DNA from 2 places in the Sinobaca sp. SA16-1 genome. Region 2 is predicted to be linked to the other one. Evidence: riboswitches for the same ligand, from Rfam matches in the RefSeq annotation. Region 2 holds a riboswitch; the other holds the start of a gene.
What was found. Region 2 has a riboswitch for thiamine pyrophosphate ahead of AC5W2J_RS12640 (acetylornithine deacetylase). Riboswitches for the same ligand answer to the same signal wherever they lie in the genome.
Positions count from the first base shown of each region.

Region 1 (4,393 bases), on a different contig from region 2:
CAGGTTCAAAGGATCCGTTGGATTGGTGGGGAACATAATATTTACGTCCAGACCTGCTTCCTCGAAGTATCCGTTTTCCTGCGCGGTGTACAAGTAGCTGTGTACGGCATTAGGATACCAGTCCAGCATAATGTCGACTTCCTGCAGCTCTTCATTCTCTGCCTGCTGTTCATTTTCACTCCCGCATCCTGCCAGCACAAATGCTCCTGCAGCAAGCAGCCCCACCTGTTTAATCCACCTTTTCATTATCTTCTTCCTCCCTTTTTTGTAGTCGCATATTCTACTGCTTTTACTGCCAAAAACAGGCCAATCCCTGCTAACGACAACAAAACGATTGGTGCAAATACGCCGGCTGCGTCCATCTGTGTCATCATCCTGCGGCTGAAATATCCAAGCCCTGCATCTGCGCCCAGCCACTCTCCAATTGCCGCACCGATGACGCTCAGCGTGACTGCCACTTTTAAGCCGGAATAGAACGAGGGCAGAGCCATCGGCACCTGGACCTTTCTGAAAATCTGCCAGCTCCCGGCCCCCATGGTCCGAAGCAGGTCCTGCATATCCCGGCTCGCTGTCCGAAGACCGTCAAACGCCCCGACCGTAATTGGGAAAAAGGTGATCAACACCGTTACGGCGACTTTACTCCACATGGAATAGCCAAACCACAGCACAAAGATTGGGGCTAGTGCAATAATTGGAATGGTCTGCGAGGTGATTAACAGAGGAAAAACACTCTTTTCCACCATCCGGCTCCGGCTCATCAGCACCGCAATACCGACTCCACAAACGATGGAAATGCCAAGTCCGGTAACTATAACGAGAAGCGTGGCCGGCAGGTGTACAAGAAATAATATATCCGCAAGTTCCCACAGCCTCTGCAGCACCGCAGACGGTGCCGGCAGTATATAAGGCGTGTCATACCAGCGGGCTCCTGCCTCCCAGATGATAAAAAAAGCAGATGCGAGAAGAGCGGCTCCAGCATAGGAAATGCCTGCTCCTTTCCAGCCATTCATCGTAACTTCTCCTCCCTGCGCATTCGTTCAATCAATTCCCGCTTCAGCTTCAAGAGTTCCGGGTGATCCCGGGCACGCTCGTCTCTGGGTCTTGGCAGCGGTACCGCAATTTCGGTAAGGCGTCCTTCTATCGGCGGCTCGGTAAATAATAAAATGCGGTCGGATAAAAATAATGCTTCTTCTATGTCGTGGGTAATAAAAATAAGTGTCTGCCTCGAAGCCTGCCACTTTTCCAACAGCCATTCCTGCATCATAAAGCGGGTAATCGAATCAAGTGCGCTGAATGGTTCATCCAGCATTAAGATGTCGTTTCCTCCCACTACAGCGCGGAGAAAAGACACCCTCTGCCTCATCCCACCGGACAGTTCGTGAGGATACTTGCGTTCCAGGCCCCTGAGGCCGAATGCTTCCAGATGGGATGATACGCGCTGTTCGGCCTCCCTTTTGGAAAGGCCGTTTATTTCCAATGGCAGCATGCCATTTTCCAAAATGGTCCGCCAGGGCAGCAGCAGATCCTGCTGAGGCATGTAGCCGACCCTGCCAAGCCTTGTGCCCGAGCCGTGCAGAAGCACCGACCCCTTGTCCGGGTCGCTCAGCCCGGCGGCAAGCCGGAAGAACGTCGACTTTCCCGACCCGCTCGGTCCAAGCAGGCTGACAAATTCGCCTTTTTTCACTGTCCCTTGAACCTGCTTGAAGATCGGCGCTTCGGTAGTAGTATAGGCATAGGTAACGTCTCGAAATTCCAGTGCCGATTCCTGCTCTTTATTCATTTCCCGCCCCCTTTTTTGTGTACCGTGCTCCCCCGGAACCTGCTCCATGCATACAAAAAAGCCGCTCCAGCAGAGGGAGCGGCGGAAAAGTCGTTCTATCATTAAAAACAGCACGAGCGGCTGCTTTTTCAGGTGAACATTCCGCACTTTCCTCCGCTGGTGTTATCCAGATCAGGTTCCAGGGTTAGGATGAATGTCATCCCTCTCAGCTTTGCAGCACCCCTAGTGCTTGTTGTATAAAATTGTCTTTGCTTCTTAAAGATAGCACATATTCGAAATGGTTCATACCGCGGGTTTTATTTCAGCAAAATCTCTGCTCCTGTAAAGCCTGCACGCGTGATATGATGGAGAAAACGTCTACATTACATTAGGAGAGGCTCTTATGGCAGACACTATACTCACGATACATCTTATAGCCGTGGCGGCAGTTATTCTGCTTGCAGGCGCTGTTTATATATTTCACCGCACCAACATGAACCGGACCGCTGTTCTGCTTCACTACGTGCTTCGATTTTCATACCTGCCGCTGCTTTTAACCGGCGGGCTTGTACTTGGCCTTCGTCCTGTATATTTAGGCGGCCTGCTGAAGCTGGCCTGTGGATTGTTAAGTATCGGATTGATTGAAATTTACTTTGTCCAGTTATTTAAGAACACCGGACACCCTCTATTCGTCCGGTTTATGATAGGATTTGTATTATTTACTATTATTTTAGGATTACTGCTCCCCCAGGGCATTTATTTACTGTAAGGCGAATTTGACACATAAAGGAGCGTTTATCCATGCCAAAAAACAAAAAACAATTTGCTGTTATAGGCCTCGGCCGATTTGGAGGGAGTATCTGCCGGGAACTGTATCATTTAGGCTATGAAGTTCTTGCTATCGATCAGGATGAAGAAAAAGTGGATGAATATGTCGCATATGCCACCCAGACAGCCTGCATTGACTCCACTGACGAAAAAGCATTAAAATCTCTCGGCCTTGGCAACTTCGATCACGTTGTTGTCGCGATCGGCGACCATATTCAGGCAAGTGTGCTTACAACGCTTGTGTTAAAAGACATGAACGTTCCAATCGTCTGGGCAAAAGCCCAGAATAAATACCACCAGAAAGTGCTCGATAAGATCGGCGCTGACCGTGTGGTCCACCCGGAATTTGATATGGGAATCCGTGTAGCCCATAATATGACTTCGGAAAAGGTTATTGATTTTATCGACTTAAGCAACGATTACACGATTGTCGAAGTGTATGCTACGAAAAAACTGCACCGCAAAACGCTGATTGAATCCAATGTCCGGGCCGCCTATGGTGTGACGATTCTTGCGATCAAACGAAATGAGGACGTTAATGTGTCCCCGCGGCCCAACGATAGAATTGAGCAGGGAGATATGCTGATTGTTTTAGGTCATAAAGATGAGATCCGCCGTTTCGAAAATGAAGGCCTGTAGTTTTAAGAGGCTTCTACTGTAAAAAACCAGACCCCCGGAGGGCCTGGTTTTTTTAATAAGACTGTTCAAAGCTGGTTGGATTTTCTTCGAACCGTACGCTTTTTCCTGTTTCACTGCTTTCATATAGCGCCTCGACGATTTTTGTAACTTTCATGGCCTGCTCCGGTTTCACGATAAGTTCCGCTTCACCTGTACAGGAATCCACGAAATTATTCGCCTGATAGTATGGCTCTATATTATCGATTTTATTAATCTGGGCCGTGCTGTTTAACAGCGTTCCATATTTGGATTGATACAGCTCAAACGGAAAGAGCTGTAAACCGCCCTCAACTCCGGAAATACTGAGTTGTTCCGTATCTTCTTTTATATTAGCCGCCCAGGAACATTCCAGCTGCAGCGTAATGTCATTTTCGAATGTGATATACCCGGTTACATGGTCTTCCACGTTAAACGTATTCTGGTCAAACTGGCCCCACTCGTTCGTGAGATTCGGTGCTTTGCTTAACCGGTCGTACGTTTTGGCCATTACTTCCAGCGGCTTTGGGTCTCCAAGCAGCCACAGGGACAGATCCAGCAGGTGGCAGCCATAGTCAATCAGGCTTCCTCCGCCTTGCAGCTCTTTGTTTGTAAATACACCCCAGCCCGGAACTTTCCGGCGGCGCAGTGCCTGAAAACGACAGACGAGCGGGTCCCCGATTTCGTGGTTTTCCATCATCTGCTTGGCAATCTGGGCTTCCGGTCCAAAACGATAGTGGAAGGCAATTGCAAGAACCGAGCCTGTTTTTTCTGCAGCTTCTATCATACGCTCGCATTCTTCCGTTGTAATCGCCATCGGCTTTTCGCAGAGCACGTGAATGCCCCGATTTAGAGCCTGCACAGCGATATCTGCATGAAACTTATTCGGCGTACAGATAACGACCGCATCCACGTCTCCAAGCATTCGTTCAATGTTGTGGTATACCCGGGCGATAGAGAAAGACGCCGCTACTTCCTGAGCCCGATCCTGATTAATATCGTATACGCCTTCTATTGATACCTTGTGTTCCAGCTGTTGAAAAGTGGGAATATGCCTTGACTGAGCGATTCCCCCTGCTCCAATGATGCCAATCTTTAGCTTGTCCATTAGTACTTACCCCCTCTAGTGTGGCCATCAGCGCCCGGCAGTGG
Region 1 covers NZ_JCAKFL010000001.1:584,269-588,661, forward strand. Annotated here, with positions in the region: gene AC5W2J_RS02830 (ABC transporter substrate-binding protein) at 1-246, opposite strand, end outside; gene AC5W2J_RS02835 (ABC transporter permease) at 246-1,010, opposite strand; gene AC5W2J_RS02840 (ABC transporter ATP-binding protein) at 1,007-1,780, opposite strand; TPP riboswitch at 1,912-2,014, opposite strand; gene AC5W2J_RS02845 (DUF1516 family protein) at 2,163-2,528, shown strand; gene AC5W2J_RS02850 (potassium channel family protein) at 2,561-3,226, shown strand; gene AC5W2J_RS02855 (Gfo/Idh/MocA family protein) at 3,279-4,349, opposite strand; gene AC5W2J_RS02860 (ThuA domain-containing protein) at 4,377-4,393, opposite strand, start outside.
Region 1: linked by a shared signal. The riboswitch ahead of AC5W2J_RS02840 (ABC transporter ATP-binding protein) and the one ahead of AC5W2J_RS12640 (acetylornithine deacetylase) in region 2 are both predicted to bind thiamine pyrophosphate.

Region 2 (4,393 bases):
AATAGCTTCATAGGATGGCTTTGTACCGAGCTGTCCGAGCTGGCCCATATTCTGCGGATGATCATCCGGAATCATGCCTTTAGCCGGAAGGGAGACGATGATAGGGGCTTTGATTTTTTCGGCGAAAGCCAATACTTCTTCGGCCGCGCCTTCCGCGCCTTTCCCAACCAGGATTGCGGGTTTTTTCGATTCGTGCATGTATGCTACTGCTTCTTTAAGGTCTTTTTCTTCCGGACGGATTACAGGAGAAGCGTATACCGGAGACGTCAGACCTTCTTTTGATTTAACCTTCTGACCGAATAAGTCATCCGGTACAATAAGAACGGCGGGGCCTTTTTGCGCGTAAGCCGTACGAATGGCCTGATTAAGCATATCCGGAAGTTGTTCGGCTGTTTGGACGCGTCGGTTGTATACGGCTACGTCTTCAAACATCGCTTCAAGCTTTAGTTCCTGAAAGTGATCGGTACCAACCATTGTGCTGCTGATCTGTCCAACAATAGCGAGAACCGGGACTTTATCTTTTTTTGCGTCATACAGTCCGTTCTGCAGATGGACGGCTCCGGGACCGGCAATGGATAAACAGACACCGATCTGGTGAGTAAGCTTGGCATGTGCCGAGGCCGCAAGTGCTCCTGTTTCTTCGTGTCGTATTTGAATGAAACGAATGTTTTCCTGTTTCCGAAGCTCTTCCATCAATTCATTGATAGAATCGCCGGGCATACCAAAAATCCGTTCCACCTTCCACGTGTGTAATAGGTCGATCACCTGTTTACCAGCTGTTTGTTCAAGCATTGGAACATCCCCCCGTTTCATAGTAGTGTATAGGATAAACAATTCCCTGTTCCCGGACTCTTAAACAATCCTTTGAGAGGTCCAATGTTACTTAAAAATGTTAAACCAGCCTTTCCATTTAAACAAAAGCAGCAGGACAGCGGCCATGCCGGCCATTGCCGCAAGCGTGATAAAGTAGCCGTTATCTGCTGTCAGCTCCGGCATGTTCGTAAAGTTCATCCCATACAATCCGGCAATAAAGGTAAGCGGAATAAAAATAGTGGAAACAATAGTCAAAGTCATCATAATTTCGTTCATTCGATTGGAGTTAATTGTCTGGTAATTATCCCGCATATCAGAAGTCATCTCACGGTTGGATTGAATAAGCTCAGTCTGTTTTAATAAATGATCATACACATCCCGGTAGTACGCTTTATGCTCGGTGATAAGCTCAAGACGAAGGTCGAGCATCCGATAAAGCAGATCCCGCATCGGAACGATAGTCCGGCGCAGCTGCAGCAGGTCCCCGCGGATATCAAATACCTCATCAATTAAAGCACCGTACGTTTTGTCCGTATCTTTTTCTTCAATTTCGTTCAGGCGGTCTTCCATTTGATAAAGAGGCGGAAAATACGCATCGACTATTTTATCAATAACAGAATATACAATATAAGTCGCGCCATTTTCACGGACATCAGCCGAGGTCCGGGCCTGTTTCCAAACGGCATCTATTTCCGGAGAGGCGCTCAAGTGAAAAGTTACGACAAAGTTACGGCCGGAAAAAATGTCTACTTCTTTTTTAGCAAAGGTATCCTTCTGAAGCGAATGGATAACAAAAAACTCAAACTCTTCATAGTGGTCGTATTTAGGTCGCTGCATAGAATGAAAGCAGTCTTCCACAGCCAGTGGGTGAAAGGCGAAGTCTTTTTCCAGGCGGGAGGCTTCCTGCTCTGAAGGGTCCCTGAAATCGGCCCAGAACCATTTAATCGTGTGATCTGCAAGCAGTACAGCGATATCTTCATTTTCTTTCCATTCATTATGTATCGTAACAGCCATCGTGCGAATCATGGGTGTGCTCCTCTCTGCATCTCAGCCAACGTATACTAATAGCCTATTTGCCAGAAGATCAAACATACAGTTGTATGAAAACGCAATCTGTGATTTACTGGAAGACATAAATGAATAATCATGCGTCACTTCTAGGGGAGCTGTATAAGCTGAGAAAAGGAGAAATCCTTGACCCTTATTACCTGATCTGGTTCATACCGGCGGAGGGAAGAAGCGGAAGACGGTTTCGTTGTCTTTGCTTCTTCTTTTGGGAAGAAGCTTTTTTGTATGTTGTATACGGATCAGCCATTTGATGGGGGAGGCAGAGACAATGACAGAATTATCCGGACTGTTAGCACATATGGAAGAAAAACAGGAAGATCTTATTGAACTGGTAAAAACATTGATTTCTTATGAAACCCCGGCGCCGCCGGCAAGAAATACAGCAGGCATCCAAGCTTTTATTGCCTCATATTTAAAAGAAATGAACTATGAGGTCGACACCTGGGACGTTTATCCGGGTGATCCGAATGTGGTGGCGAAGAAAAAAGGAACCGATGCAGCCAACTACCACAGTCTTATTTTAAATGGCCATGTAGATACAGCAGAAGTGGAAGGATCGGAGTGGAAGACAGACCCTTACCAGGCAGAAATAAAAAATGGCTGGATTCAGGGACGCGGGGCAGCGGATATGAAAGGCGGACTGGCAGGAGCTTTATTTGTGCTCCGCATGTTCCATGAACAGGGGATAGAGCTGCCTGGTGACCTGACGCTGCAATCGGTTATCGGGGAAGAGGTAGGAGAGGCAGGAACGCTTGCTTGCTGCAGACGCGGCTATGAGGCCGACTATGCGCTCGTTGTAGATACAAGTGATCTTCATATCCAGGGCCAGGGCGGTGTCATTACCGGATGGATTACGATCAAAAGCCCGGAAACCTTTCATGATGCGATGAGGCGGAATATGATCCATGCCGGAGGCGCGGTCAAGGGAGCCAGTGCGATTGAAAAAATGATGGTGATTATTCAAGGTCTGCAGACGCTGGAAAGGCAGTGGGCGGTAGAAAAAAGTTATCCGGGTGTTCCGGCTGGAGCCAATACCATCAATCCGGCCGTCATTGAAGGCGGAAGGCACGCGGCTTTTGTTGCAGATGAATGCCGGCTTTGGGTGACGGTTCATTTTTATCCGGATGAAACGCATGAATCGGCAGCCGCAGAAGTAGAAGAACATATACGAAATGTCGCTTTCGGAGATCCCTGGCTGAAACGTCATTCTCCCGTGTTTGAATGGGGCGGCACCTCGATGATTGAAGACCGGGGAGAAATCTTCCCGTCGCTTTCGGTGGATGAAGAGCACCAGGGAACAACAATGCTCGCAAAAGCGCTGGAGAAAATATCGGGAGAAAAAGCGGTCCTTGATGTTTCTCCCACCGTAACCGATGGAGGATGGCTTGGTGATGCCGGTATCCCGACAGCTATCTTTGGCCCGGGCACGCTTGCCAATGCCCACGCGGTGAACGAAAAGCTTTCTGTAGATCAGCTGCTTACATTTACGAGAACGCTTGCCGTTTATGTATACGAATGGCTGCATTCAGAAAAAAATAAGGAGGAATAGGTATGTCATTCAGCCATATGCTTCAGCAAAAGCTGCAGCCAATCTGGACTAAAAACCACAGCCATCCATTTGTTACCGGGATGGGAGATGGCACGTTGGACAAAGAAGCATTTCGTTATTTTATGATTCAGGACTATTTATATTTAAAAGAGTATGCCCGACTGTTTGCGATGGGAACGATGAAAGCCCGGACATTGAAGACGATGGGGGAGTTTGCGGATCTGCTGCAGTCTACGCTGAATGAAGAAATGCAGCTGCACCGGGAGTACAGTGCCAAGCTGGATATTAGAGAAGAAGAACTGGAGCAGGCAGAAGCAGCCCCGGTGACGTTAGCTTATACAAGGTATATGCTGCATGAAGGGCAAAGCGGCGGACTGGCTGAACTAACAGCAGCACTGCTGCCGTGTATGTGGAGTTACGCAGAAATCGGCCGGGATTTAAGCCGCATTCCCGGAGCTTCGGAGCACGAACTGTACGGGGAATGGATACGAATGTACAGCGATCCCGGTTTTCAGGAACTTGCTGAGTGGTGTATCGCTTTGTTGGATGAACTGGCAGAAGGAAAGCCGCAGCATGAACTTGATAAACTGGAAGAGATCTTTTTAACGACCACAAAATTCGAATATTTATTCTGGGATATGGCTTATCATCATAAAACCTGGCCGCTGTAACAGAAAAAGAGAAAGCACCCGCTGTGCTTTCTCTTTACTTATCTATGGCCTTTTTAACAAAAACACGCCAAACCATTCGTTTTCATCGGTCCAAAAAGCTTCAACGTTTAAATGAGCTTGTTCGGCAAGAGTCATAAATTCGGAAACAGAAAATTTATGTGAGTTTTCCGTATGAATGGTTTCACCCTTGGAGAAGTGAAATGTGTGCCCTTCCAAGGAGATGAGCTGCTCTTTACTGCTTTGGAGGTGCATTTCGATTCGTCCGTTTTCCTCAGAGTAAAAAGCATGATGC
Region 2 covers NZ_JCAKFL010000004.1:159,679-164,071, reverse strand. Annotated here, with positions in the region: gene AC5W2J_RS12650 (pyruvate oxidase) at 1-792, opposite strand, end outside; gene corA (magnesium/cobalt transporter CorA) at 880-1,839, opposite strand; TPP riboswitch at 1,963-2,065, shown strand; gene AC5W2J_RS12640 (acetylornithine deacetylase) at 2,150-3,430, shown strand; gene tenA (thiaminase II) at 3,433-4,101, shown strand; gene egtD (L-histidine N(alpha)-methyltransferase) at 4,144-4,393, opposite strand, start outside.